2 regions of the Neisseria benedictiae genome follow, and region 2 is predicted to be linked to the other one. Evidence: predicted binding sites of a transcription regulator. Region 2 holds the regulator's gene; the other holds the start of a gene.
What was found. The regulator FNR, encoded in region 2, switches genes on or off when oxygen is low (the NO sensors DNR and NnrR bind a similar motif). The targets are predictions, from matches to a motif close to TTGATNNNNATCAA.
Positions count from the first base shown of each region.

Region 1: ccoN (cytochrome-c oxidase, cbb3-type subunit I) is a predicted target of FNR. The motif match lies at 4,485-4,498, and genes of this name have one in related genera.

Region 1 covers NZ_CATQFV010000059.1:80,185-95,445, reverse strand. The annotation lists gene Q3O12_RS07705 (energy transducer TonB) at 103-954, shown strand; gene exbB (TonB-system energizer ExbB) at 1,020-1,682, shown strand; gene Q3O12_RS07695 (ExbD/TolR family protein) at 1,685-2,119, shown strand; gene Q3O12_RS07690 (TIGR01244 family sulfur transferase) at 2,184-2,618, opposite strand; gene Q3O12_RS07685 (M61 family metallopeptidase) at 2,683-4,431, opposite strand; gene ccoN (cytochrome-c oxidase, cbb3-type subunit I) at 4,758-6,191, shown strand; gene ccoO (cytochrome-c oxidase, cbb3-type subunit II) at 6,218-6,829, shown strand; gene Q3O12_RS07670 (CcoQ/FixQ family Cbb3-type cytochrome c oxidase assembly chaperone) at 6,834-7,004, shown strand; gene ccoP (cytochrome-c oxidase, cbb3-type subunit III) at 7,028-8,359, shown strand; gene Q3O12_RS07660 (PepSY-associated TM helix domain-containing protein) at 8,704-10,113, shown strand; gene recC (exodeoxyribonuclease V subunit gamma) at 10,214-13,420, shown strand; gene mtrR (multidrug efflux system transcriptional repressor MtrR) at 13,503-14,135, opposite strand; gene mtrC (multidrug efflux RND transporter periplasmic adaptor subunit MtrC) at 14,383-15,261, shown strand, end outside.
Region 2 covers NZ_CATQFV010000070.1:5,599-20,859, reverse strand. The annotation lists gene Q3O12_RS09225 (hypothetical protein) at 149-400, shown strand; gene Q3O12_RS09220 (hypothetical protein) at 375-1,046, opposite strand; gene pgmB (beta-phosphoglucomutase) at 1,178-1,843, opposite strand; gene Q3O12_RS09210 (glycoside hydrolase family 65 protein) at 1,856-4,114, opposite strand; gene Q3O12_RS09205 (SLC45 family MFS transporter) at 4,236-5,588, opposite strand; gene ettA (energy-dependent translational throttle protein EttA) at 5,824-7,500, shown strand; gene Q3O12_RS09195 (phosphatidylglycerophosphatase A family protein) at 7,560-8,045, opposite strand; gene thiL (thiamine-phosphate kinase) at 8,038-8,994, opposite strand; gene Q3O12_RS09185 (OmpA family protein) at 9,360-10,055, opposite strand; gene Q3O12_RS09180 (CysB family HTH-type transcriptional regulator) at 10,419-11,369, shown strand; gene fnr (fumarate/nitrate reduction transcriptional regulator Fnr) at 11,482-12,216, opposite strand; gene hemN (oxygen-independent coproporphyrinogen III oxidase) at 12,351-13,772, shown strand; gene Q3O12_RS09165 (hypothetical protein) at 13,779-14,009, opposite strand; gene Q3O12_RS09160 (inorganic phosphate transporter) at 14,023-15,261, opposite strand, start outside.

The DNA of each region.
Region 1 (15,261 bases), on a different contig from region 2:
GTTTTAATATGGATTTTAATAATATGAAAACAGTATTCAGATAAAGGTAAATAATAAAAATAGGTTGCAAATAGGAATTGTTGCTATTATTATGCCCGAATTATGGATAAAGAACGAATTTTAACCCCCGCAGTCGTGTTTTCCGTCGCACTGCTGCATTTGGCAATGGTGGCATTGCTCTGGCAGGCGCACAAGCTGCCCGTGATAGAGTCAGGCAATGTTATTGAATTTGTCGATTTGGGCGACTTTGGCGGAGGGGACGGCGCACCCGAAGGCGCAGGCGCGCCTGCCGCGCCCGAACCGCAACCCGAGCCTGAGCAGCCCAAACCTGTCGAGCCGCCCAAACCGGTTTTGAAGCCGGTGGTTACAAAAAAGGCGGATGCAGATATTCAGCAGCCCAAGGAAAAGCCGAAACCCGAAGAAAAACCGAAGCCCGAACCCAAACCGGAAGCGAAGCCTGCCCCGAAACCGGCGGAAAAACCGGCAGAAAAGCCGTCTGAAAAACCTGCCGAACATTCCGGCAATGCTTCTGCCAAAGCCGGCAGCGAGCAGGGCAATGGGGAAGGTAAGGGAACCGGTACCAAAGGCGACGGAACAGGGCGCGGAGAAGGCAGCGGTAAAGGCAGCGGCGGAGCCAAAGGCGAACACGGGGAAGGAAGCGGCGGCAGCGGCGGCGGAACAGGAGCCGGCAGCAGCAAAGGCAACCCTTTACGCGCCAACGGCAGCATCCCGCGCCCGGCCTATCCCGCGCTTTCTATGGAAAATGACGAGCAGGGCACGGTTGTTTTGAGCGTTTTGGTTTCTCCGGGCGGTCATGTCGAGTCCGTCAAAGTGGTGAAAAGCAGCGGTTTTTCCCGTTTGGACAATGCGGCACGCAAGGCGGCGCAAAACGGGCATTTTCAAGCCAATGCCTGGACGGAGTTTAAAGTCCCCGTCAAGTTTGAATTGAATTAGGCGGTTGCCGCAGCGGTTTGCGGCAACTTGGATGTTTGATTGGTTTTTTCAGTGTTGGAATCATTATGAATTTGAAATTAGTGTTTGAATCGGGCGATCCCGTCCTGATCGGTGTGTTTGTGTTGATGCTGCTGATGAGTATCGTAACGTGGTGTCTGGTTGTCTTGCGCTGTATCAAGCTGTATCGGGCGCGCAAAGGGAATGCCGCCGTCAAACGGCATATGCGCGATACTTTGTCGCTGAACGACGCGGTCGAAAAAGTGCGCGCCGTCGATGCGCCTTTGTCCAAACTGGCGCAAGAGGCGTTGCAGTCTTACCGCAACTACCGCCGGAGCGAAGCGTCCGAACTGGCGCAGGCTCTGCCGTTGAACGAGTATTTGGTCATTCAAATCCGCAACAGTATGGCGCAGATTATGCGCCGGTTTGATTACGGGATGACCGCGCTTGCCTCCATTGGCGCGACCGCGCCGTTTATCGGGCTGTTCGGCACGGTTTGGGGGATTTACCACGCCCTGATCAATATCGGGCAAAGCGGGCAGATGAGCATTGCGGCGGTTGCCGGCCCGATTGGCGAGGCACTGGTGGCGACGGCGGCTGGCCTGTTCGTGGCGATTCCGGCGGTGTTGGCATACAACTTCCTCAATCGCGGCACGAAAATACTGGCTCAGGATTTGGATGCGATGGCGCACGATTTGCACGTCCGCCTGCTTAATCAAAAGGATAGCTGATTATGGCATTTGGTTCGATGAATTCCGGCGACGATTCTCCGATGTCCGACATCAACGTTACGCCGCTGGTGGACGTGATGCTGGTGTTGCTGATTGTGTTTATGATTACTATGCCGGTGCTGACGCATTCCATCCCTTTGGAACTGCCGACCGCGTCCGAGCAGGCAAACAAGCAGGACAAACAGCCTAAAGACCCCCTGCGCCTGACGATTGATGCGAACGGCGGCTATTATGTCGGCGGGGATTCTGCAAGCAAAGTGGAAATCGGGGAAGTGGAAAGCCGTCTGAAAGCCGCCAAGGATCAGAATGAAAACGTGATTGTGGCAATTGCGGCAGATAAGGCGGTGGAATACGATTATGTGAACAAAGCGTTGGAGGCTGCCCGTCAGGCAGGGATTACCAAAATCGGTTTTGTAACCGAAACCAAGGCGCAATAAAGTTTGACGTTTGAACGAATGCCGTCTGAAAGCCTTTCAGACGGCATTTTTGTATCGGCCGGTTTTATGGTTTGGCGGCTGCTTCTTCCAAACGGCTGCGGAAGTTTTCCAAATTTACGCCTGCCGCTTGGGCGCGGCGGATGATTTCGTCAACCGGCATACCTTCTGCCGCCCGGCGGAAGCCCCACAGCAGGGAGCAGCGCGTACCGGTCCGGCAATAGGCAAGGACGGGATATTCGGCTTGTCCGATGAGTTGTCGGAAGGTTTCGACATCGTGTTTTTGGATGTCGCGTGCGGTAACGGGTTGGTGATGGAATCCGGTAACTCCTGCTTGTTCCAACCACTGTTTGATTTGGGCGAAGTCGGGTTGCGATTCTTCTTCGCGGTCGGGGCGGTTGCAGACGACGGTTTTGATACCCAGTTGCGCGATTTGTTCCGCATCGGCTTTGGTCAGTTGAGGAGAAATATAGAGATGTTCGTCAAGTTTCAGAATGGCCATTTTGTTTCCTTTGCTTTGCGGTTGTTTTTCAGACGGCATTTTGTGTGCAATGCCGTCTGAAAGTTTAACCGAACAACCAGTTTTCCAACAGGTTCCGGTCTGTGATATGTAGGATGGCAGTATCCGCCGCCGCTGCCTGAACCGTCAAGACGGTTTGACGCAATATGCCGGCACGGAAGAAGTGGATATTGATTTTTGCATTGACGTAGTATCGGGCCCATTGTGCGGCAAAGTCGGTGCAGGCATAACCGTCTAAAGCAATGATTTTGTCTTGCGGGCATAGTGCCGCAGATTCCGCGCTGCCGCCGTTAAAGACATGGGTCAGGACGATGTGGTCGGCGTTTTGTTTGAAACGTGCGCCGAAATCGCCTGCCGGCGGGACGGGGCAGATGTGTTCCGCATATCCGCCGCCGTGTTGTCGGGGAAGCGGCAGGAAGGTCAGTCCCACGCCTGCGGTAGACAGGCATTCGGCAAGCGGCAAATCTTCGGTGCTGTATAACGCTTTTTGGAAAAAATCTTCCAAATCCAAGCCGGTTATTTCCTGACAGCGGATTTGCCAGTGTTTTTCCGGAATGCCTGCGTGCGTATCCCTCCACTCCCGATAGAGTTTGTCCATTACCGTATCGAGAGAATGTCTGCCGTTGCTTCGGTTGCGTATTATCAGATCAAGGCACAATGCGGCAAGCGCGCCTTTCTGGTAGTAGCTGACGATGGTGTTGGGGCTGTTTTCATCCGGTTTGTAAAATTTGTTCCACGCGGTAAAACTCGATTCTGCCAAGGTCTGCCTCAAATGGCCGCGGGTTTGTTGTACGCGCGTAATACCTTGTGCCAGCAGGTTTAAATAAGATTCGGGCGAGATAGTGTGGCTGCGTGCCAAAAACAAATCGTCGTAATAGGATGTAATGCCTTCGAATGCCCATAGTTGTTCGGTATAGTTTTCTTTGTCGAGGTCATAAGGGATGAACGCGGCAGGTTTGATGGATTTGACGTTCCATGCATGGAAATATTCGTGGGAAAAAAGTCCGAGCAATGTGGTGTAGGCATCGTCGGCATCGGTCATATCGAACAGCGGAAGGCTGTGGCGGTCGGCGAGCAGGGCGGTGCTGTCGGCGTGTTCCAAACCGCCGTAAATATGGTCGCCGACGTGGAGCAGGAACAAATATTTTTGAAACGGGGCAGGGGAGGAAAACACTGCCAGTTCGGTTTCGCAGATTTTTTTGATGTCCGAAACCAGCCTGTTGCGGTCGAAATCGGGATAGATGCCGCTTAAGGCAATCGTGTGCGGAATGCCTGCCGCTTCAAAATCTAAAAATTCAATCAAGCCCATCTCGACAGGTCGGTCAATCAATTCGGCATAAGATGCCGTCTGAAAGACAAACCTCCCTGTCTCCGGCAGTGTTGTGGCAATACGCCATTCGGGTGGAATGCCTGTCAATTCCAAGCGGTGCGGCAGCGTTTCCGCTCCTTCGACTTTCAAAAACAGGCACGCTCCGTCAAAAAAACCGCGTTCTGTTGTCAGGAAAGAACCTCGAACCGACAAATCGAATGCATATACGGTGTAGCGGATTTGCCACTCGCCGCGTACGGCGGCAGCGTGCCAGCGGTTTTTTGCAATTTGTTCGAGCGGCATGGACGTGCCGTTACAGGATGCATGGATAGAAGTGATGTGGCGGGAAAAATCCCGAATCAGATAGCTGCCCGGAACCCAGTTTGGCAGGCTTATTTCTATAGGAAAATCATCATTTTGTGTGAATGTCAGTAAGATGTGCCACTCATGGTCTAGAGGGGAGGGGGCAATTTCATAATTAATCATGGCTATTAAATATATCGTTAAATATTATTGATAAAATGTCTTTAAAATGCAGCTTAATCTACATCAATAAAGTGTTATAAAAAAGGAGGCTTGAAAAACAAAGCAATGTCAAACTGGTTGCAATTTATTATAACAATATGATTTATATATAATAAGAATGAATTTAAGAAAAATTTTCCTTTATGTTGCAAATGTAATTCCGCTTGGCGTAATAAGGCAGATATGTTAAATTTAGAAAAAATTACGCTTGCCCAAGTTGTACCTTAAGAGGTCGCAAAGGTGGGCAGGATAAAAAATTTTTATTCCCATAATTCATGGAGACTCTCATGGACACACAAACTTACAACTACAAAGTGGTGCGCCAGTTCGCCATCATGACTGTAGTTTGGGGTATCGTGGGCATGTTGGTCGGCGTTATCGTCGCAGCCCAACTGTTTGCTCCCGCCCTCGATTTGTCTAATATCGGACCTTGGTTCCACTTCGGCCGCCTGCGTCCGCTGCACACTAATGCGGTTATTTTCGCATTTGGCGGCTGCGGCCTGATCGGCACATCATACTACGTTGTCCAACGTACTTGTAATACCCGTCTTTTCGGCGGCTGGCTGCCGGCATTTACCTTTTGGGGTTGGCAGGCGGTAATCGTTGCTGCTGCCGTCAGCTTCCCTATGGGTTGGACCCAAGGTAAGGAATATGCCGAACTGGAATGGCCGATCGACATTCTGATTACTTTGGTTTGGGTTGCATACGCCATCGTATTCTTCGGTACGATTGCCAAACGCAAGGTGAAACACATTTACGTTGCCAACTGGTTCTACGGCGGTTTTATTTTGGCGGTCGCACTTTTGCACATCGTCAACAATATCAGCATCCCGGCAGGGTTGATGAAGTCATACCCTGTCTATTCCGGTGCGATTGATGCTATGGTTCAATGGTGGTACGGGCATAACGCCGTGGGCTTCTTCCTGACTGCCGGCTTCTTGGGTATGATGTACTATTTTGTCCCCAAACAAGCAGGCCGCCCTGTTTACTCCTACCGCCTGTCCGTCGTTCACTTTTGGGCGTTGATTTTCACCTATATGTGGGCGGGTCCGCACCATCTTCACTACACTGCGCTGCCTGACTGGACTCAATCTTTGGGTATGGTTCTGTCTTTGATTTTGTTCGCACCCTCTTGGGGCGGTATGATTAACGGCATCATGACCTTGTCCGGCGCGTGGGACAAACTGCGTACTGACCCGATTCTGAAATTCCTGATTGTATCCCTGTCCTTCTACGGTATGTCTACCTTTGAAGGCCCGATGATGTCGATTAAAACGGTCAACGCATTGAGCCACTATACAGACTGGACCGTTGCACACGTTCACGCCGGTGCTTTGGGTTGGGTAGGCTTTGTAACCATCGGTTCCGTCTATTACATGATTCCCCGTCTGTTCGGCAAAGAACAGATGCACAGCACCAAACTGGTAGAGGCGCATTTTTGGATTGCGACCATCGGCGTGGTTCTGTATATCGCCGCGATGTGGATTGCCGGTGTGATGCAGGGTTTGATGTGGGGCTCTTTGAACGATGACGGTACGCTGACCTACTCGTTTGTCGAATCCGTAAAACGCACTATGCCTTATTACATGATCCGTTTTGCAGGTGGTTTGCTGTATCTGAGCGGTATGTGCATTATGGCGTACAACGTGTACCGCACAGCCATCAGCGGTAAGGCGGTCGATGCTGAAATCCCTGCGGTTTCCCAAACACAGCATCACTAAAATACTAAGGAAGATAGGCTACCAAAATGAAATTACAACAATTGGCCGAAGAAAAAATCGGCATCCTGATTGTGTTTACCCTGCTTGTAGTCAGTGTCGGTCTGTTGATTGAAGTTGTGCCCTTAGCCTTTACTAAGGCGGCAACGCAGCCGGCACCGGGTGTGAAACCTTACAATGCCCTGCAGGTTGCAGGACGCGATATTTATATACGCGAAGGTTGTTATAACTGCCACTCGCAAATGATTCGCCCGTTCCGTGCGGAAACCGAACGTTATGGACACTACTCTGTTGCCGGGGAATCGGTTTACGATCACCCGTTCCAATGGGGTTCCAAACGTACCGGTCCTGATTTGGCCCGTGTGGGCGGCCGTTATTCCGACGAATGGCACCGCATCCACCTGCTGAATCCGCGTGATGTCGTACCCGAATCCAATATGCCGGCATTCCCGTGGCTTGCACGCAATAAAGTCGATGTCGATGCAACCGTTGCCAACATGAAGGCTTTGCGTAAGGTAGGGACTCCTTACAGTGATGAGGAAATTGCGAAAGCGCCCGAAGCCTTGGCAAACAAATCTGAGCTGGATGCTGTAGTCGCCTATCTGCAAGGATTGGGTCTGGCTTTGAAAAACGTAAGGTAACATCATGGATATTAACGGTATTCGCGCTCTTTTCACGGTATGGATCTTTATCTGCTTCCTGTTGGTACTCTATATCGTCTTCAACAGGCGGAATAAGAAAAATTACGATGATGCCGCAAACAGCATTTTTGATGAAAACCAAGATGCGCAAGATAAGAAAAGCGAAAACCGTTAATATTGTGATAACGGAGCAAAACAATGAACACAACATCCCAATTTACCAGTAACTTCTGGAATATATATATTGCAGTTATTGTCTTACTGAGCTTTATCGCTTTGGCTTGGCTGCTGCTGTCTCAAAATGTTGTCAAACGCCCGAAGAAGGGCGAAGAAGTACAAACTACAGGCCATGAGTGGGACGGTATTGCCGAATACGACAACCCGCTGCCGCGCTGGTGGTTTTGGCTGTATGTTTTGACATGGCTGTTCGGTATCGGTTATCTGGTTATGTATCCGGGTGTCGGCGACTACAAAGGCCTGCTGAAATGGACCAGCCACAACCAATATGAAAAAGAGGTCAAAAAAGCCGATGAGCAATACGGCAAACTGTATGCCAAGTTTGCGGATATGCCGATTGAAAAAGTGGCAAAAGACCCACAGGCCAAGCAAATCGCCCAAAACCTGTTCAATACCTACTGTATCCAGTGCCACGGCTCTGATGCCAAAGGTTCTAAAGGTTTTCCGAATCTGACCGACAGCGATTGGTTGTGGGGCGGCGATCCCGATAAAATCCACGAGACCATTGAAAAAGGCCGTGTTGCGACTATGCCTGCTTGGGGTCCTGCTTTGGGTGAGGAAGGCGTAAAAGACGTTGCGCATTATGTGATGTCTCTTTCAAAACCCAAAGGCCAGTATGATGAGGAACGTGCCGCACGCGGACAAGCCTTATTCAGCGGTCCGCCTGCCAACTGTTTCACTTGCCACGGCGATAAGGGACAAGGTATCCAAGGTTTGGGTCCGAACCTGACTGATGACGTGTGGTTGTGGGGCGGTACGCAAAAATCCATTATTGAAACCATTACCAACGGCCGTAGCAGCCAAATGCCCGCGTGGGGACATTTCTTGGATAAAGACAAACTGCATATTATGACTGCTTATGTATGGGGTCTTTCCAATAAAGACGGTAAAGCTCTGGTGAAAAAAGCCGAGCCTGCACCGACTCCCGCACCGGCGGCAGAACCCGCAGCATCTGCTCCTGCAGAAGCAGCACAAGCCGCTTCTGAAGCCAAACCTGCCGCAGCAGAACCTAAAGCCGAGGAAAAAGCCGCACCTGCTGCCAAAGTGGACGGCAAACAGGTTTATGAAACCGTTTGTGCCGCCTGCCATGGCAATGCGATTCCGGGTATTCCCCACGTCGGCACCAAAGCCGATTGGGCCGACCGCATCAAAAAAGGTAAGGACACATTGCACAAACACGCAATCGAAGGTTTCAATACGATGCCCGCAAAAGGCGGTCGCGGCGATTTGAGCGATGATGAGGTCAAAGCTGCAGTTGACTATATGGTCAACCAGTCAGGCGGCAAATTCTAACCGTTGTTTTCCGACTTTGTCGGATGCAGAAATCCGGATTCATATCGAATCCGGATTTTTTATTTTGAATGGAAATCCTGTTTTTGATTTATGCCGTCTGAAAGTGGGGATTTTGATGCTTAAACGGTCAGACCGACTGATATTTTTGTATGGTTTAAAGAATGGTGCAGTTGGGTGTCGGACAGCATTGTTTGATGCTTTCAGACGGCATATAGGTTTGTTTCTTCAAAATGGAATCTTTTTTCATATGTTGCAAAAAATATTGATTTTAGTCATAAAGAATTAGTCTTTATTATTTATAATCGCGCATCATCACGATAACTCTAATTTCAAAAGGACGATTAATGGATACACAAATCAAAACTGAAGCCGGCAATCAGACCAACCGGCGTTATCTGACCGTTTGGAGATGGCATTTTTATGCCGGTTTGCTGGTTATGCCCTTCTTGACCCTGCTTGCCGTTACGGGTTTGGGTATGCTGCTGTTTGCCAATATTACCGGCAAGGAGGGCGAGCGGATTCATGTTGTGCCGCAGGCAACGGTACAACCTCTGTCTGTTCAGGCGGAAGCGGCACGCAGCGCCGTTAATCCGGACACTTCGTCCGTCGTTCAGTATATTGCACCGCGCGCCGATGATATGGTTGCCGTGTTCCGTGTCAACAATGAGGGTAAGGCAACCATGGTTGCGGTCGATCCTTATACGGCAAAAGTGGTCAGCACCATGCCGCGCAATCAGGGTTGGTATCACACGATGGATGAAATCCACGGCGATATGATGCTTGGTGCGGCAGGCGATTATCTTTTGGAAACGGCTGCATCGCTGACGATTATTATGATAATCAGCGGCTTGTACCTTTGGTGGGCGAAACGGCGCGGCATCAAGGCGATGCTGCTGCCGCCAAAAGGCAGGGCACGTTCTTGGTGGCGGAATCTGCATGGTTCGTTTGGAACTTGGGTGTCGCTGATTTTACTGTTGTTCTGTCTGTCCGGAATTGCTTGGGCAGGTATTTGGGGCGGCAAGTTCGTGCAGGCTTGGAGTCAGTTCCCGGCCGGCAAATGGGGTGTCGAACCGAACCCTGTTTCAGTCGTGCCGACCCACGGCGAGGTATTGAATGACGGCAAGGTTAAGGAAGTGCCGTGGATTTTGGAGCTTACGCCTATGCCTGTTTCAGGGACGACTGTGGGTAAAGACGGCATTAACCCCGACGAGCCGATGACATTGGAAACCGTTGACCGTTTCGCGCGGGAAATCGGTTTCAAAGGGCGTTATCAGCTGAATTTGCCCAAAGGCGAGGACGGCGTATGGACTTTGTCGCAAGACTCTATGAGTTACGATATGATTAGTCCGTTTGCCGACCGCACAGTGCATATCGACCAGTACAGCGGAAAAATCCTTGCCGATATCCGTTTTGCCGATTACAACCCGTTCGGCAAATTTATGGCGGCAAGCATTGCGCTGCATATGGGTACTCTGGGCTGGTGGAGCGTACTGGCGAACGTCGTGTTCTGCCTTGCCGTGATTTTTATCGGCATCAGCGGCTGCGTGATGTGGTGGAAACGCCGTCCGTCCGGCGCGGCGGGCATGGTTCCTCCGGCGCAGAAAATCAAGCTGCCGGTTTGGTGGATGATGGCATTGCCGCTATTGGCAATAGCATTGATCTTCCCGACCGCGCTGCTTGCCATTGCCGTGATTTGGCTGTTGGATACCTTGCTGCTGTCGCGGATTCCTGTTTTGAGGAAATGGTTTAAATGACCAAATGCCGTCTGAAGCGTTCAGACGGCATTTTGTTTGAAGTCGGGCGGGGGAAAGGCTATATAATCCCGAATACTTTTCCGCAACTTTTGTCGAAATCATGTTTTATCTGTATCAATCCAACCGTCTTGAAACGCTGGCGGCATTGTTTGCCCGCATTCAAAAAGTCAAACCGCTGAAATCGGCTTTACAGCCCGAACAGATTGTTGTGCAGAGTCAGGGGATGCGCCGCTACCTCGACACCTGCCTCGCCCGCGATTTGGGCGTGGCGGCGAATTTGTCGTTCAGCCTGCCCGCCGGTCTGACGTGGAAGCTGATGAAAAAACTGATTCACGGCATTCCGGAACTCAGCCCGTTTGCGCCCGAAGTGATGCGCTGGCGGCTGCTGGATTTGTTCCGCAGCGCAGAGTTTCAAAACGGAGCGGAATTTGAAGACCTAAGGCGTGTGCTGCAAAACTATTTGGGCAGCGGAGAATCGGCGGATTACCAGCTTGCGGGACAGCTTGCGGACATATTCGACCAATACCTCGTCTATCGTCCGCAGTGGATAGACGCTTGGCAGCAGGGCAGGATACTCGGTTTGGGCGACGATGAAATCTGGCAGTCCAAACTGTGGCGTTACCTCGACGACGGCAGGCAGAGCGCGCCGCACCGTGTCGCGTTGTGGGAAAAACTGCTTGCCGCGTTGGACAAGGATAAGCTGCCCGAGCGTTATTTCGTGTTCGGCATTTCCACGATGGCGCCGATGTATCTTCAGCTTTTGCACAAGCTGTCCGAACATTGCGATGTGTTCGTGTTCGCACTCAATCCGAGTGGGATGTATTGGGGCAATGTCATCGAAGCGGCGCAAATCCTTAAAGGCGGCGGCGATCCCGATTTGACTCAGGCGGGGCATCCGCTGCTCGCCTCATTGGGCAAGCAGGGGCGCGACTTTTTCGACTTTTTGAACGAAATGGAAATAGAAGGGGAAACGCCGGTATTTGAAGAAGGCGGGCGCGATACGCTTTTGCACGCCCTGCAAACCGATATTCAAAACCTGAAAATGCCGTCTGAAACGGCGGGAAGCGTCAACACGGACGACGGCTCGATACGCATCGTATCGGCACACAGCCCTTTGCGCGAATTGCAGATACTCAAAGACAAACTGTTGAAAATTCTGCATGAACATCCCGATTGGCAGCCGCACGACATCGCCGTATTAACCCCGAACATCGAACCCTATACGCCTTTTATCGAAGCCGTGTTCGGACAGGCGCAGCCCGGCGCGCAGGCATTGCCGTATTCCGTGTCGGACGTGAAAATCAGCCGCCGCCAACCGTTTTTTTATGCATTGGAATGCCTGTCCGACTTGTTGGAAAGCCGATTTGAAGTCGATAAAGTGCTCGCGCTTTTGGAAACCGCGCCCGTATTGCGCCGTTTCGGACTGACTGAGGACGATTTGCCGCTTTTGCACGATATGGTTGCCGATTTGAACGTTCACTGGGGTTTGGACGGAGAAATGCGCGGCGGCACGGATCGGCTGTTTACCTGGAAGCAGGCGGTGGAACGCATGATATTGGGCTGGATGCTGCCCGAAGGTGGCAATCCGATGTGGCAGGATGTCAGCGCGTGGTATGCCGACGTGAACCAAACCGACCTGTTCGGACGTTTTGCCGCCTTTATCGAGACCCTGTCGGATATTGCCCGGATATGGCGGCAGCCCGCGACGGTCGGCGAATGGGTGGCGCGTTGCCGGGATTTGCTTGAAACATTGTTCCAAGTCGAAGGCGATGACCAAAAGGCAGTCCAAAGCCTTGAAAACGAATGGGTCAAATGGCAGGCGGAAACCGAATTGGCGCAATTTTCCGGACAGTTGCCGCCGCACACCGTCATCCGCCACATCCGCCGCTTCCTCGACAGCGAAAGCGAGGCAGGCTTTTTACGCGGCGGCATCACCTTTTGCAGTATGGTGCCGATGCGGAGCCTGCCCTTTAAAGTCATCTGCCTGCTGGGTTTGAACGACGGAGATTTTCCCCGCAATACCAAAGCCGCCGTATTCGACCTGATTGCCAAACATCCCGCCAAAGGCGACCGCGCCCGCCGCGACGACGACCGCTACCTCTTCCTCGAAGCCCTCATCAGCGCGCGCGAAATCCTCTACCTGTCCTACATCGGGCGCGACATCCGCAAAGACGAAGAGCTTGCCCCGTCTTCCCTGTTGGGCGAACTCATCGACACAGTTGCCGCCATGACCGGCACAAACAGCCGCCAACTTGCACAAAATTGGATAGAACAGCATCCGCTGCAAGCCTTCTCACGCCGATATTTCCAAGAAGGCGGACGTTCGGACGGCATATTCGGCACGCGTACCGACTACGCCGCCGCGCTCGGACAAACGCCCGAACCGCCACAACCCTTTTTCGACCAATCCGTAGAAAACGCCGAACCCGTTGCCGAAATCGGACAGGACGAATTTATCCGCTTCTGGCGCAACCCCGTCAAAGCATGGCTTCAGCAGCAGCTTGCGTGGAGCGAACCCCATATCGGCGAAGCGTGGGAGCCTGCCGAACCCTTCGAGCCGCAACACGCGGAGCAAATCGCCGAAGCCTACATCGAAGCGCGCCGCGAAGGACAAGATTTTTCCCAAACCGCCGCCCGTATTGCGGCGGAAAGCCTGCTGCCGTCGGGAGAATTGGGCAGACTTTGGCAGCAGTCTTTCCAACTTGCCGCCAAACAAATCGACACGGCGGTTTTAAACAGCCCCAAACTGCCCCCGTTTCCATACGCCATACCGTCGGAAGGGCAAATCCTGACCGGTAGTTTGAGCAATTTATACCAATGCGGACAAGTGTTTTACGCCTACGGCAAACCCAATGCGCCGCAACGTGTGGCTTTTTTGTTGGAACACCTGATATTTTGCGCCGTTATGCCGTCTGAAACCGAAATGCGGCAAACCTTTATCGTCCAATCCGGAGAAACCGAAATATTGGCGGAAATCGCGCAAGACAGGGCATTGCAGCTATTGTCGGAATGGATGGCATTTTTCAATATCGGGCAAAACCGCCCGCTGCCGTTTTTTGCCAAAACCTCGCTTGCCGCCGCCGAAGCATTTGCCCAAAAACAAGATTGGGAAGCTGCCCTGAAAAAAGCCCAAACCGCCTACCACGGCAACAAAGTCAGCAAAGGGCAGAAAGACTATACCGAAGTCGCCCTCGTTTTCGGCGAAGGGGAAGAACCACTCGAACAGCCCCTGTTTGAAAACCTCGTCCGCCTGCTTGCCGACACGCTTGCCGCAGCGGAAAAAAAGGAAGAGGCCGGAGCAGCATAGAAAAAGCATAACAGGATGAAAAGGCAAATGCCGTCTGAAAACAGCAAAAAGGTTTTCAGACGGCATTTTTACCAAGGCTTGATTATTTCCGGCGCAGGCAGGGATGGCTTTCCAAGTTGTCCATCATTATTCCGATGATGCGTGGGGCGGTTTTGCCCAAATCGAAATTTTCTCCGGAAGAGAGCCAACGCCAAATCAGCCCGTCCAAGGTCGACTTGATGAAGATGACCGCCGTTTCTTTGTCCAAATCGTCTGCCAAATCCTGATTTTCCACCGCTTCGGTCAAAACGGCGGTAATTTTCTCGCGCCAGATTGCCTGATGCTTGCGGGCAATGGCGATAACGGCGGCGTTTTGCTCCGTGTGTTCGCATTTTAAAAACAGGATGTTGTGGAATTTGTAGTGGATGTCGTTGCTTTGCAGCCGCTCGAAAAAGTGCAGCAGCGTGTGGCGGAATACCGTCCAAGATTCTCCTTCGGCATTTGCGGCATCTTGCGCGATGCAGTTTTCGATATCGTCGCAGATACGTTGGAACAATGCGTCGAACAAGTCTTCTTTATTTTTGAAATGCCAATAGAGCGCGCCGCGCGTTACGCCGGCGGCTTGGGCGATTTCGTTGAGCGAGGTGCGCGCAATCCCTTTGCGGTAAAAGGTTTCCAAGGCGGCAAGCATCAGGTGTTCTTTGGTTTTTAAGGCTTCGGTTTTGGTTTTTCTCATAATGGCGTTTTTGTTCCGTCGCGGTTTGACGGTTGGGATTATAAAAAAGACTTTGTATCCGTGCAATCGTGTATGTATAATAACGCCCCTGAAATTGAGACAGTTTCCCAGTGCCGAAGTGCCGAACCCACCTGCTTTGCAACCCGTTTGAATACAGGGATGCCGAAGCAGGCGGTTTTGTATTTTGAAACGGGAATTTCTGTTAAATCTAAAATCCTTTAATAAAATCATATAGATAGGATAAATAATGGCTTTTTATGCTTCTAAGGCGATGCGTGCGGCTGCGTTGGCTGCCTCTGTCGCGTTGGCACTGTCATCTTGCGGCAAAGCAGATGAAGCGGCACAGGGCGGGCAGCCTGCGGGTCGGGAAGCCCCGGCCCCCGTCGTCGGTGTCGTAACCGTCCATCCGCAAACCGTTGCGTTGACCGTCGAGTTGCCGGGACGTTTGGAATCGCTGCGTACCGCCGATGTCCGTGCGCAAGTTGGCGGCATTATCCAAAAACGCCTGTTCCAAGAAGGCAGTTATGTCCGTGCCGGACAGCCGCTGTATCAGATAGACAGTTCCACTTATGAAGCAAGTCTGGAAAGCGCGCGCGCGCAACTGGCAACGGCACAGGCAACGCTTGCCAAAGCGGATGCGGATTTGGCGCGATACAAGCCTTTGGTTGCCGCCGAAGCCGTCAGCCGGCAGGAATATGATGCTGCGGTAACGGCGAAACGTTCTGCCGAAGCAGGCGTTAAAGCGGCGCAGGCGGCGATCAAATCTGCCGGCATCAGCCTGAACCGTTCGCGCATTACCGCACCGATTTCGGGCTTTATCGGCCAGTCCAAAGTTTCCGAAGGTACGCTGTTGAATGCGGGCGATACGACCGTGCTGGCAACCATTCGCCAAACCAATCCGATGTATGTGAACGTTACCCAGTCTGCATCGGAAGTGATGAAACTGCGTCGGCAGATAGCCGAGGGCAAGCTGCTGGCGGCGGATGGTGCGGTAGCGGTCGGCATCAAATTTGACGACGGCACGGTTTATCCTGAAAAAGGCCGCCTGCTGTTTGCCGATCCGACCGTTGACGAATCGACCGGTCAGATTACCCTGCGTGCCGCCGTGCCGAACGATCAAAATATC
Region 2 (15,261 bases):
TGCGTAAGTTGGGTTATCAATCTGTTCTATAGTGGATTAACAAAAATCAGGACAAGGCAACGAAGCCGCAGACAGTACAAATAGTACGGCAAGGCGAGGTAACGCCGTACTGGTTTAAATTTAATCCACTATTACCGATACCCATGCTTTGGGCACTGTAGCTGCTTTCGTTGCGGATGTCTTCAAAGCTGAAACTGCGGGCGGTGAGTTCGTTGTGGTCTTTGTCTGCGGCAGAAGCGATGGCACCGCCTTTGAGCCGGACACCGTCGGCTGTGATGTGGTAGCCGCCTTCGCCGGCAAAGAGGCCGCTCTGGCTGCCGACGTTAAAAGACAGCCTGGATATTTTTCAGACTGTCTTTTTGAAGAGATGAAAGTTATTTGTTTCTCAATATCTCAATAAGGGCGGCTTTGGACTGGTAGAAGTCCAAATCAAATAATGAAATGCCTAAATGTTTGCAATATTCTTCGATCATCTCCACAGTCAGCCTGTTTTTTTTGAGTCTTTCGGTATATTTTTCTGTCTGTTCAAACGGCAGCGGCGTGCCATATTCCATAAACTCGACACGACTGGTTTCTTTATGCAGCATAACATTTCTGGTTTCGCAGTCATGACGGGAAACCTGTTTGCTGCCCTCATACAGGGTAAATGAGACCGCACCGAATTCGTCTTTGCCAAAATATGGACGTAAATACATAGTCAATAATCTGATTTTCCACAGCAAGGCTTCATACGGCACACTTGAAAAGTCTGTGCCGTTCCGGTTATTACCTATTAGCAATGACCAATCAGACTGCGTTTCCAACAATAAATATTTGGATGATCCGGTAATCTCAAGCGGATTCAAGAAATCCAATTTCTGACTGAGGGTATACTCCTCATCCAAATACGATAGTTTCGGTTTTAGATTTTGATAAAAATCACTTAAATCCATACGTCTTTTTAGATAAAGATCCAGTGCTTTTTCAAATGGCGCGCCAATAAAATAAAACTGTTTCAGGCTCGGATGGCCGTCTCTTGCAAGAAAAAAATCTTTGTTTACATTCATAATTTAATCCACGGTTCTTAAAATTACAATAGCATCTGGATCATTACTCAATGCTCTTGAAAAGCAGAAAGGTCGTCTGAAACACTGTTCAGACGGCCTTTTTACTTCCCTGACACTTTATCTGACGCGTTTTACCTGCCCGACTGTGCCCACACGTTTTGCAGGTAGGCGTAGGTCAGCTCGGCGGTGCCGGAGACCAGCGCGATATCGCTGCCCAAGTCTTCGGCTTTGCCCACGCCGACGGGCAAAGCGTCGGCGGCTTTAATGGCGGCGACGCCGGCTGCGGCGTCTTCAATGCCGATGCATTGGCGGATGTCCGCGCCCGCGCCCTCGGCGGCGGCGAGGAAGATGTCGGGGGCGGGTTTGGAATGCGCGACGGCGGCAGGGTCGGCGACGGTGTCGAAGAAGTGGGTCAGCCCCATGCGTTCCAGTAGGAACGGGCCGTTTTTACTGGCGGACGCGAGGGCGATTTTTTTGCCGTTTGCCCTCAATGCTTCCAGCAGGGGCAAAATGCCGGGGTACACGTCTTCGGGTTTGACTGCCTGAATCATCTCGACGTAGTTGTCGTTTTTGCGGCGGGTCAGTTCGGCGAACTCGGCTTCGCTGACGGTTTTGCCGCCGTGCGCGAGGATGCGTTTGAGCGAATCGTCGCGCGACACGCCTTTGAGCTGCTCGTTAAATTTGCGGTCGATGCTGATGCCCAGTTCTTCGGCGAGCTTTTTCCATGCGTGGTAGTGGTATTCGGCGGTGTCGGTGATGACGCCGTCGAGGTCAAAAAGCACTGCAGTGAAAGTCATTTTGCATCCTCCTTATTTTTCTAACGCAACGGTGTGGCTGCCGTTGAGCGTGATGTCTTTGCCGTATACCTGCAATTCGAGCGGCTCGCCTTTGAGCAGGGTGAAGACGACGTTTTCTTTGCCGACGGCGACCTTAATCAGACGGCCGCGGTAGTTGATGTGGAAGGCATAGCCTGTCCACGCACTCGGCAGGAACGGGGCGAAGCTGAGTTTGCCGCCCCAGGTTTTCATTTGGGCGAAACCTTGGACGATGGCGAGCCACGAGCCGGTCATGGAGGTGATGTGCAGGCCGTCTTCGGTGTCGTTGTTGTAGTTGTCCAAGTCCAGGCGGGCGGTGCGCCGGTACATTTCCACGGCTTTTTCTTCTTTGCCCAGTTCGGCGGCAAGGATGGCGTGGATACATGGAGACAACGAGCTTTCATGCACGGTCATCGGTTCGTAGAAGTCGAAGTTGCGGCGTTTTTCGTCGATATTGAAACGGTCGCCGAAGAAGTAGATACCTTGCAACACGTCCGCCTGCTTGATGAAGGGCGAACGCAGGATTTTGTCCCACGACCATTTCTGGTTGAGCGGCAAATCGTCGGGCGAAAGCGCGGACACGGGGCGGATGTCTTTATCAAGGAAGCCGTCGTGTTGGACGAATACGCCGAGTTCTTCGTCATGCGGACGGTACATATTCGCGCTGATGTCCGCCCATTTTTCCAACTCGGCGGCACGCACGTTCAAATCCGGACGCGGGTATTTCGCCAAGGCTTCGCGGGTGTAGTCCAATACCCATGCGGCGAGGGTGTTGGTGTACCAGTTGTTGTTGATGTTGTTTTCGTATTCGTTCGGGCCGGTTACGCCGTGAATCATGTATTTGCCGTTGCGTTTGGAGAAGTGGACGCGGTCCGCCCAGAAGCGGGACACTTCGACCAAGACTTCCAAGCCTTCTTTGGCAAGATAGCCCTCGTCGCCGGTGTAGTTGGTGTAGTTGTAGATGGCGTAAGGAATCGCGCCGTTGCGGTGGATTTCCTCGAAGGTGATTTCCCATTCGTTGTGGCACTCGATACCCGTAAACGTTACCATCGGATAGAGTGCGCCCGCCAAGCCCTGTTCGCGCGCGTTGTGCTGCGCCTGCGGCAGTTGGTTGCGGCGGTATTGCAGCAGGTTGCGGGTAACTTCAGGTTCTGCTAGTGCGAGGTAGAGCGGCACTGCGTAGGCTTCGGTGTCCCAATAGGTCGCGCCGCCGTATTTTTCGCCGGTAAAGCCTTTCGGGCCGATGTTCAGACGCGCGTCTTCGCCGTAGTAGGTGGAGAACAGTTGGAACAGATTGAAACGGATGCCTTGCTGCGCTTCGTCGTTGCCTTCGATGACCACGTCGGCGATTTCCCAACGGTGCAGCCAGCCTGCTTTGTGCGCGTCCAGCAAGGTTTCAAACGCAACGCCTGCGATTTTTTCCGACAAGGCGCGGCCTGCGGCTTTCACTGCTTCCAAGCCTTGATAATCGCGGCTGGTGGTAACGATAACCCGTTTTTCAAAGGTTTCGGGCGTGCTGCCGACTTCGGCTTCGAAAGAATTGGAGACCTGCCAGTCGGTTTGGCTGCCGCTGAGGGCTTTGAAGCTGCCGGCGAAAGTTTGCTCGGCGTTGACGATAAATTGTTCCACGCCGAAAGGGTTGGCAACGGTTTGGGCGGCAATGTAGGAGAGACTGTCTGAAACGCCTTTGTCCAATACCTGCCAGAATTTTTCTTCGTAGTTGGAGTCTTCGTTTTTCACGTCGGCATCGATGATGGAATCGATGCGGACTTGGTGGGTTTTGCCGTCAACGGATACGGCTTCCCAGCGGATAACCGCCAGCTCTTTTTGCGCGACGGACAGGAATTTGCACACATCGAAACGCACGCCGAATACGGTGAACAAGCGGCGCAACACGCCGTGCTGCATATCGAGTTCGACGGAGAAGCCGGCAACGTCGTTTTTCGCCAAGTCCACTTCCTGCCCGTCGACAAAGATTTTGACTTTGCTGAAATTGAGCGCGTTGATGGCTTTGCCGAAATATTTGGGGTAGCCGTTTTTCCACCAGCCGACGCGGGTTTTGTCGGGAAACCACACGCCGGCGATGTAGGTGCCCAAGTGGCTGTCGGCGGAATAGGTTTCCTCAAAGCTGCCGCGCATACCCATATAGCCGTTGCCCAAACTGGTCAGGCTCTCTTGCAGCCGTTTGTGTTCTTTTTCCAGCTTTGCCGAACGCAGCGTCCAAGGGCTGATTTCCATAATTCTTGTGTACATCGTAAAGCTCCTGTTTTGATGGTTTTATGGCAAACCGTTTGGAAATACGGTTTGCCTTATTGAATCGGATAAAGCGTCGGCAGAAGTTTCAGACGGCCTTTGCCGATGGTGTTGAAACGGATTATTCGCCGTGGGTCTCTTTAATCAGGCATACTGAGAAAGCCCCCATCAGCAAGACTGCGCCGGCAACCAAGAACATGGTTGCCTGATGGCTGCCCAGCATAGGGAAGAGGACGAAACTCAGCAGCGAAGCGACGATTTGAGGCATACAGATAGAGCCGTTGAACAGGCCCAAATAAGTACCCATGTGTTTGCCTGAGAGGGCATTGGTCACAATCGTCAGCGGATAGGTAATGATGCCTGCCCACGCAATGCCGATTAAGGTATAAGACAACACCAGCGCGTATTGATTGCTGATGAAGAAAACGGAGAAGAAACCGAGCGCACCCAAAGCCAAGCAACCGAAATAACCCGCCTTATGGTATTTATTCGGTACTTTTGCCAGAATAAACGAGCAGATAACGGCAGCAATGGATTGTACCGCCGCCAAAACGCCGTACCAGTTGCCCGCCTCCTGATAACCTACGGAAGACGCATCGGTGGTGTGCCAGACGTTTTCCGCAATCGCGCCTGCCGAATAAGTCCACATATATTGGAAAGCAAACCAGCAGAAGAATTGTACCAAAGTAACCGTCCAAAACGCTTTAGGCGCGGTTTTCAAAAGTTCGAACCAGTTGGCTTTTTCCTGATTCGCAGCGACATCGATGCCGTGATAGCGGGCGTAGGTTTCCGGATCGTATTCTTTGACTTTGAAAATCGTGAACGCACTGGTAATAATCAGTAACGCCGCGCCCACATAGAATGCTACGACCACGGTCTGCGGCACAACGCCTTTTTCGGCCGTGTTCGCCAAACCGATATACGCGAACACAAACGGCAGAATCGCCGCCACAACCGCGCCCGTATTCGCTAAGAAACTTTGAATCCCGTAGGCGTAGCTTTTCTGCTCCTCGTTGACCATGTCGCCGACCATCATCTTAAACGGCTGCATCGCCATATTCGACGACACGTCCAACAGCGCAATCATCAGCGCGCCAAACGACAAAGCCGCCAAAGAAGCGTAGCCAAAACCGAAGCTGCCCGAGTTCGGCATCAGAATCATCACGATAACCGCAATCAGCGTGCCGTAAAGCAGATAGGGCAGGCGGCGGCCGCCCAAGCGCGGCATCCAAGTGCGGTCTGAGTAGTAGCCCACAATCGGCTGAACCAGCATGCCGGCCAGCGGCGGCAGGATGAAAAACCAGCCTAAATTGTGCGGGTCTGCGCCTAGTGTTTGAAAAATTCGGCTCATTTGCGAGCTTTGCAGGGTAAAGGCCGTCTGAACGCCGAGATAGCCGAAGCTCAACATCCAAATCGTGCTTTTTGCCAGTGAGGGCAAACCTTGTTTTGCTGTTTGAGGCGTATATTCCGACATAAGGTAAATCCTTTTTTTGATTTGAAAAGTATTTGCTTTGGAAAATCCGAAATGGTTGCCGGTGTGGCAACCCTCTATCATTATTATTTTTTTGTTTGTCTAATTTCAAAGAGATAGGCGGATTTTATGAATCCTGCCCGATTTTGGCAATATCGGTTCGCGGATAAACTGGCTTAAATCAAATTATCGGTTAAAATGGACCGTCTGAAATTTGTTTGACCGAATCGAGAAAACCATGTCCCAACAATACGTCTATTCTATGCTGCGCGTGAGCAAGGTTGTGCCGCCGCAGAAAACCATCATTAAAGATATTTCCCTTTCATTTTTCCCTGGCGCGAAAATCGGCCTGCTCGGTTTGAACGGCGCGGGCAAGTCCACCGTGCTGCGGATTATGGCGGGTGTGGATAAGGAATTTGAGGGCGAAGCTGTGCCGATGGGCGGCATCAAAATCGGCTACCTGCCGCAAGAGCCGGAGCTTGATCCTGAAAAAACCGTGCGTGAGGAAGTGGAAAGCGGTTTGGGCGAAGTAGCCGCCGCGCAGAAACGTTTGGAAGAAGTGTATGCCGAGTACGCCAATCCCGATGCGGATTTTGACGCGCTGGCGGAAGAGCAGGGCCGCTTGGAAGCGATTATTGCGGCGGGTTCGTCCACGGGCGGCGGTGCGGAACACGAATTGGAAATCGCTGCTGACGCACTGCGCCTGCCTGATTGGGATGCCAAAATCGGCAATTTGTCCGGCGGTGAAAAACGACGCGTCGCCTTGTGCAAACTCTTGTTGAGCAAGCCGGATATGCTGCTGTTGGACGAGCCGACCAACCACTTGGATGCGGAATCGGTCGAATGGCTGGAGCAATTCCTCGTGCGCTTCCCCGGCACGGTGGTCGCGGTAACGCACGACCGCTACTTCTTGGACAACGCTGCCGAATGGATTTTGGAACTCGACCGCGGACACGGTATTCCGTGGAAAGGCAATTACTCGTCTTGGCTGGAGCAGAAAGAAAAACGCTTGGAAAACGAGGCGAAATCCGAAGCAGCGCGCGTGAAGGCGATGAAGCAGGAATTGGAATGGGTGCGCCAAAATGCCAAAGGCCGCCAAGCCAAGTCCAAGGCGCGTTTGGCGCGTTTTGAAGAAATGAGCAACTACGAATACCAAAAACGCAATGAAACGCAGGAAATCTTTATTCCCGTTGCCGAGCGTTTGGGTAACGAAGTAATTGAATTTGTGAATGTTTCCAAATCGTTCGGCGATAAAGTGCTGATTGACGATTTGAGCTTCAAAGTGCCTGCGGGCGCGATTGTCGGCATCATCGGCCCGAACGGCGCGGGTAAATCGACGCTGTTTAAAATGATTGCGGGCAAAGAGCAGCCCGATTCCGGCGAAGTGAAAATCGGGCAAACCGTGAAAATGAGCCTGATCGACCAAAGCCGCGAAGGTTTGCAAAACGACAAAACCGTGTTCGACAACATCGCCGAAGGCCGCGACATTTTGCAGGTCGGACAGTTCGAAATTCCCGCCCGCCAATATTTGGGACGCTTCAACTTTAAAGGCAGCGACCAAAGCAAAATCGCAGGGCAGCTTTCCGGCGGCGAACGCGGACGTTTGCACTTGGCAAAAACCTTGTTGAGCGGTGGCAATGTATTGCTGCTGGACGAACCGTCTAACGACCTCGACGTAGAAACCCTGCGCGCGTTGGAAGACGCATTGTTGGAATTTGCCGGTAGCGTGATGGTGATTTCGCACGACCGCTGGTTCCTCGACCGTATTGCTACGCATATTCTGGCTTGTGAAGGCGATTCGAAATGGATGTTCTTCGACGGCAACTATCAGGAGTATGAAGCCGATAAGAAACGCCGACTCGGCGAAGAAGGCGCGAAACCGAAACGGATTAAATATAAACCGGTAACGCGTTAACCTCCGAAACAATGCTGTCTGAAAGGCTTTCAGACGGCATTGTTACAAGGCAGCCCCGTTTAAAACAGCATTGCAATCCTCAAGACAATCAAGGTCATCACCGCCGCCGCCATATCGTCCGCCATAATGCCCAAACCGCCGTGCAGATTCTTATCAAACCAACCGACGGGAGGCGGTTTGAGCACGTCAAACAGGCGGAATAAGACGAACGCCGCCAGCCACCACGTCCACCTGAACGGCACAAACGCCAACACAAACAGCATGGCGACAATCTCGTCCCAAACAATCCCACCGTGGTCGCTGACACCCGTTTCACGTTCCGCACACGCGCAAATGCGTATGCCCCACATAAACAGCACGATACACAAAAAAGCCAGCAGCCATCCGTCCACACCCGCCAATATCAGCACAAACGCCAAAGGCAATGCCGCCAAAGTGCCGAATGTGCCCGGCGCGAACGGAGCCAGTCCGCTGCCGAAACCGAAAGCCAAAAAACACAACGGCCGTTTCAACAGCCACGCAAAGTCAGGTTTAAAATCAGCCAAAATGATCGAATCCTAAAGAATGTAGTTCCAATTCCCTGCCGTCGGCATCTAAAACCTTCAGACGGCATCCTCCGTTGATTTTGCCGATGCGCGTTACCGGCACGCCGCACCGTTCCCCCGCATCAAGCACGCGGCTGCGGCAACTTTCCGATGCGGTAAATACCAGTTCGTAATCGTCGCCGCCCGCCAAAGTATAAGACAGCCATTGCGCTCGGGGCAAAATATCTTTCAATACGGATAAAGACGGCAGCGAATCGGCCCAAATTTCCGCCCCCACGCCGGAAGCGGTCAGGATATGCCCCAAATCTTGCGCGAGGCCGTCTGAAACATCCTGCGCCGCCCGGGCAAACGGCAACAGCGCAAGCCCCAGTTCAACCCTTGGCTCGGGGCGGAGCAGCTTTTGTTCGCATTCGGCAAACACATCATCCGGCAACACACACCGTTTCAGACGGCAGTTCAAAGCCGCCGCCGCCATACCGACACGCCCCGACACCCAAATATCGTCGCCCGCAACCGCCGCATCACGCCGCAATGCCCTACCTTTCGGCAATTCGCCGATAATGGTTACATTGAACGCCATATCGCCCTTGGTCGTATCGCCGCCGATTAAGGTGATACCGAACTTTCCCGCCAAACCGAAAAAACTGCCGCAAAACCGTTCCAGCCATACTTCATCCAATTCGGGCAACGCCGCGCTCAGCAGCACCCAACGCGGTATCGCACCCATCGCCGCCATATCTGAAATATTGACGGCCAAAACCTTCCAAGCCAAGTCTTCAGGTTTGACATCTGCAAAAAAATGCCTGTCCCTCAGCAGCATATCCGCACTGAAACACAAATCGAAACCCTCACGTGGGCGGATAATTGCCGCATCGTCGCCTATGCCCAATACGACATCCTTATCCGCACCTGTTTGCAAATACCGTTTGATGAAGTCAAATTCTTTCATGTCGCAAAATATCCGAACGCACCGCCATGTTGATTTTTATTAATCTGCTGTATTTTACACAGTACCGCACATAAAACGCAGCACCGCGTACAGCACTGATTTGAGAGAGTTTGTTCCCTCACAAACAAATCCAAATTCTATCGCCTTCAAAACCGGAGTTTCAAGACACCAGGAAGATTTTGATGGAGCATAAACCCTACCCCATATTCTGACAATAACCGTTTCCTCAAGCATCCTAAAAACAAACCCCGCAAAAGCGGGGTTTGTTTTGTTTCATCAGAACCGATTAGAGTTTGATACGTAAACCTCTTCTCTTATACAGAAGAGGAATCCAACCCTACCCATCGGCAAGATGCTTTTAAAGCTTATTGTTGGGTGTGAACATGAGCCGGCGCAACCTGACGGGTTACGATGCTGCGGATTTTCACGTCAACACGGCGGTCAGGTTCGATACATGCAATCAGAGCCTCACGTTTTTTGGCTTTAGAGGCTTTTGCACCCAGTTTGGCGACTTCGGCTTCACAAACCTGAGTCATTTGCGCTTGAGATTCGCCCAAGCCGACAGCAGAAGTTTTAGAGGCAGGCACACCGTTGCTGACCAAGTAGTTTGCCACTACGTTGGCGCGACGCTCGGACAGGGCCTGGTTGTATTTTTCAGAACCCATGAAGTCGGTATGACCTTCAACACGTACGGATTGTACGTTGGTTTGACCCAGGCGTTGGGCCAATACTTTCAGGTTGTCTTGGGCTTCGGTACGCAGTACGTCTTTGTCGAAACCGAACAGGGTTTTGGCAGACAGGGAAACGGTTTCGTCAACATATTGCGGAGCCTGCTCTACAACAGCAACAGGAGCCGGTTCAACTGCATCGCCGCACTCTACGCGGCCTTGGGTTGCTTTGTCGAAGTAGGTATTTTTCCAGCATTCGCCGTAGTTGTTGCGTACGACTTCTTGCGATTGGCCGCTCACGGTATAACCGTGGATATGGGCTTCGCTCGCCATAGCAGTGCCGGAAGCGAGCAATGCAACGAATAATGCGCTTAATTTCAGCTGTTTGGTCATTTTATTCCCTCATTAAATTTGTACAGCAGATACAGGAGCAACTGCTGAATTGCCAACATACAGGCCGCTGTAGAAACATGGCGGCAAATCGGATATTTCAGTCTCCACTATAAAGAAGCAGGGGGCGGACTGTCAATACTCAACGCCTGAAAACAACCGTAAAACAGCCTGTTTCCTAATCGTCTATCATGCCGAAAAATCAATTCCGTGTCATTACTTTAGGGGGATTTTTTCCATATCGCACGATTGCCGTTGCACAAAAACAACAAACACAACGGCAAAGCCCCATACCGTACCGGCAAGAAAATATGATAAATTATAAACAATGTTCAGCCACCCGACACAGACCGACACCGACCCGCCATGAAATTACAACAATTGAAATACGCCTTAGAAGTTTACCGGCACAACCTGAACGTTTCCGAAGCGGCCGAGGCCTTATTCACATCACAACCCGGCATCTCCAAACAAATCAAATTGCTGGAAGAAGAAATCGGCATTCAGATTTTTATCCGCAGCGGCAAGCGCGTGGTTTCCGTCTCGCAGCCGGGCAAGGCGGTTTTGGATATTGCGGAACGTATTTTGCGCGATGTGCAGAACATTAAAAACATCGGCAGCGAGTTTACGGGGCATGACAGCGGTTCGCTGACGGTAGCCACAACACATACTCAGGCACGCTATGCCCTGCCCTTGATTGTTGCCGATTTTGTGAAACGCTATCCGAAAGTCAATCTGACCATCAAACAGGGGAGCCCTGCCGCCATTGCGCGGATGGCTGCTTCGGGCGAGGCGGATTTGGCGATTGTCACGGAGCGGATAGACGACCGGCCGGAACTGGCGGGGCTTCCCTGTTATGAGTGGACGCACGCGGTAATCGTGCCGGGAGACCATCCGTTGCTCGAATGCAGGAATCCCCTCCGTATTGAAGATTTGGCGAGGTTTCCGCTGATTACTTATGAATTTGCATTCAATGCGGGCAGCAGCATCGCGCGGGCATTCGCCAAAGCCCGTTTGGAACGGCCGGATGTCGCATTGGCGGCGGCGGATACGGACGTATTGAAGACTTATGTGCGCTTGGGTTTGGGCGTGGGATTGATGGCAAAGATGGCCTACAACCCGGATACGGATGACGATTTGCAACTTGTGGATGCCGCACATTTGTTTGAACCTTCTCCAACATGGATTGCCTTACGCAACGATACTTATTTGCGCGGATATGCGTATGACTTTATCCAATCGTTTGCACCGCACCTGACACGCGAGAAGGTGGACAGGATTCTGTACACGCCCATCAGCGAGGATTTTTCGATTTAGGCGGCTGCCGGTTTTCAGACGGCATTTTGCGGCAGATAAAACAAACAGGGCAGATATTTTCGTCTGCCCTGTGTTTATTGAGAATGCCGTCTGAAATGCTCGTACAGGTTAATCAAATGGCGTGCGAACAACCGGATACCATTTTTTTCAGCACTTGCAGATTGAGAATCTTGATGTGTTTGTGTTCGACGGAAATCAATCCTTCCTGATGGAACTTGGACAATGTGCGGCTGACGGTTTCGAGTTTCAGCCCGAGATAGCTGCCGATTTCTTCGCGGGACATTCTTAAGATGAAGTCGTTGGCGGCGAAACCGCGCGAGTAGAGCCTTTGGGAAAGGTTCAGCAGGAAGGCGGCAATCCGTTCTTCGGCGCGCATATTACCCAACAGCAGCATAACACCTTGATCGCGCACGATTTCACGGCTCATCATGCGGAAAAAGTGGGTACGCAGGCTGGGGATATTCTGACCGAGTTCTTCGATGTGGGTAAACGGCAGTTCGCACACTTCGCTGTCTTCCAAGGCGACCGCATCGCAACTGTGCACATGGGAACAGATGCCGTCCATGCCGATGAGTTCGCCCGACATAAAGAAACCCGTTACCTGATCGCGGCCGTCCTGACTGGCGACGGTTGTTTTGAAGAAGCCCGAACGGATGGCAAAGAGCGAAGTAAAGGCTTCGCCGGCACGGAACAGGTATTCGCCTTTTTTCAGGCGGCGGCTTTGGCGGATGACGGCATCGAGTTGGCTGAACTCGTTGGGCAGCAATCCGACAGGCAGACAAAGTTCCCGCAAAGAACAGGAAGAACACAAGGTTTTCATCTGATGTGTAGTATTATGCGAAGCCATACCGTACCTTTTCGTGTGTTTTGTCCCATCCCGATTATGTGCTTGTTGACACATATCAAGACAGGTTTATCATACTGTGGCATTCTACCAAACTATCCAAAATTTGACTAACATCATAAAACCGCACACACACCATGAAAATCATTCAGATACAGAACAATCACAATGTAAACGATGACCGCCCCGAGTTTGACCGCGAACTGATTGCCAGCCTGCCCGCCAGCGGCCCGCGCTATACTTCCTACCCTACCGCCGACCGTTTCCATGACGGTTTCCGCGAAGGCGAATATATCAAAGCTTTACATTTGCGCGGTATGGGCGCGTTAAACAAACCGCTTTCCCTTTACATTCACATTCCGTTCTGCAACACCATCTGCTACTACTGCGGCTGCAACAAAATCATCACCAAAGACAAAAGCCGCGCCGATGCCTACATCGAATATCTTGAAAAAGAAATGGAACTGCTCGCCCCGCATCTGAACGGACGGCACCAGCTTGCCCAACTGCACTTCGGTGGCGGCACGCCGACCTTTTTGAGCGACGAACAGATCGAACGCGTCTTCCGTATGATACGCAAACATTTCGAACTGATACCGTCCGGCGAATACTCCATCGAAATCGACCCGCGCAAAGTCAGCCGCGACACCGTCCTCATGCTCGGCAGGCTCGGCTTCAACCGCATGAGCGTCGGCATTCAGGATTTCGACCCCAAAGTGCAGGCGGCGGTCAACCGTATCCAAAGCTACGAAGAAACCAAAGAAGTCATCGATGCCGCCCGTGAGGCAGGGTTCAAATCCGTCAGCGTCGATTTGATTTACGGTCTGCCGCACCAGACTTCGGAAAGCATCAAGACCACCATAGACACGGTTTTGTCGCTCGATCCCGACCGCCTCGCCCTTTACCACTACGCCCACCTGCCGCACGTGTTCAAACCGCAACGCCGCATCGATACCGCCGCCGTCCCCGACAGCGAAGAGAAGCTCGATATGCTGCAATACTGCGTCCAAACCCTGACAGAGCGCGGCTACGTCTTCATCGGCATGGACCATTTCGCCAAACCTGACGACGAACTCTCCATCGCCCTCAAAGAAGGCTTCCTCCAGCGCAACTTCCAAGGCTATTCGACCTACGCGGATTGCGATTTGGTCGCCATCGGCGTGTCGTCCATCGGCAAAATCGGCAACACCTACTCCCAAAACGAACGCGACATCGATGCCTACTATGCCGCCATCGACGAAGGCAGACTGCCCATCATGCGCGGCTACCAGCTCAATCAGGACGACATCCTGCGCCGCAGCATCATTCAGGATTTGATGTGCCGCTTCGCGCTCGACTACCGTGTTTACGAAGACATATTCGGTATCCCGTTCGACCGTTACTTCAAAGACGAACTGGCGGATTTGGAAAAACTCGCCGGTTTGGGATTGGTGCGCCTGAACAGCCACGGGCTGACCGTTACCCCGAAAGGACGCTTCCTCATCCGCAACATCGCCATGGTCTTCGACTACCACCTGCGCCATAAAGAAACCAAAGCGAAATATTCGCAAACGGTGTGATTGCGGCTAACGTACAAATGCCGTCTGAAAGGCTTTTTCAGACGGCATTTTGCTGCCGGCAGGATAAGTGTTTTCAAGGACAGGCGGCGGCATATCATAACGTTCCGCACCTTTGTATCCGACCGTTCCGAAACCAAGATACCAAACGGCATATCCCGACAGAACAGATTGTGCATAAGGCACAAGCCCGCACATTCCATCAACAAAATGCCGTCTGAACACGGGTTCAGACGGCATCAGTATTTTACAATCAGAATACTGCCTGCAAAATCAAATAGCTGGCCACCGACAGGACGGCGGCGGCAGGCAGGGTAATGACCCACGCCAAACCGATGGGCTTCATCAGTTTCCAATTGGCATTACGGTTGACCAGACCGATACCGAGTACCGCGCCGACCAAGATATGCGTACTGGAAACAGGCAGCCCCATCAGCGACGCCCCCATCACGACGGATGCGGCGGACAGTTCGGCGGTAAAACCCGAAGCAGGATGCATTTCAGCCAAACTCGTACCGACGGTTTTAATCACCTCTTTACCGACAAACCACAAACCGACAATCAGTGCGATACCGAAGGTCAGCATGGCAATCGGAGGAACGGCATTTTGCGCGGCAACGCTGTTAGTCCGCAAAACATCCATAATCGCGGCAAACGGACCGATGGCGTTGGCGATATCGTTCGCCCCGTGGCTGAATGCGAAACCGCATGCGGTAAAGACCTGCATCCATGAAAACATCTGAAAGGTCGATTTGCCCAAATCTTTACGCTTGAGGCTTTTTGCAAAAACAAACGTACCCATCCACACCGCCGCACCTATCATAAAGATAGTCAGGAAGCTGTTGACATTGCTCATGCCCAGATGCAGGTTTTTCAGACCCTTGAAAATCAGCATAGCGGAAATCATCATCGCGCCGAACGAAGCGATAAAGGGAACCCAAGAGTGCAACGCCTTGTAAGAATCGACATTGTTTTTACGGTTATCGAACGCATAAAGACCGCGGTAATACTCCGATTGCAGCTCTTGCGGATCAAATTCAGGCTCGTCATAAATTTGCGCGTCGTGCGCCATTTTGGTGGCGTATTCGACTTTTTCAGCCTCAGACAAACCCTCGAAAAACAGGCGGTGCTGTTCTTTATAGGCCTTTTTTTCCTGCTTGATGCCCTTGAGCGTACCTTCCGCCCAAGCGTTGTAATCTAAGACATTTTTCTTAACGCGGGAAAACAGGAAATAGGAAACCGCACCGCCCAAAACAGGCGACAGCACCCAAGATATCCCGATTTCTCCCAATTTTCCCCACTGAATCAACGTTCCCCAGTCGGCATGGTTCATAACCGCCATACACAACGCACTGCCGACGATGCCGCCGATAATCGCGTGCGTCGTCGAAACCGGCAGGCCTTTGTGGGACGCGAACAGCAGCCACAAAGCCGCCGCCAAGAGTGCAGACATCATGATAAACACAAACTGCATGGGCTCGAGGTTCATACC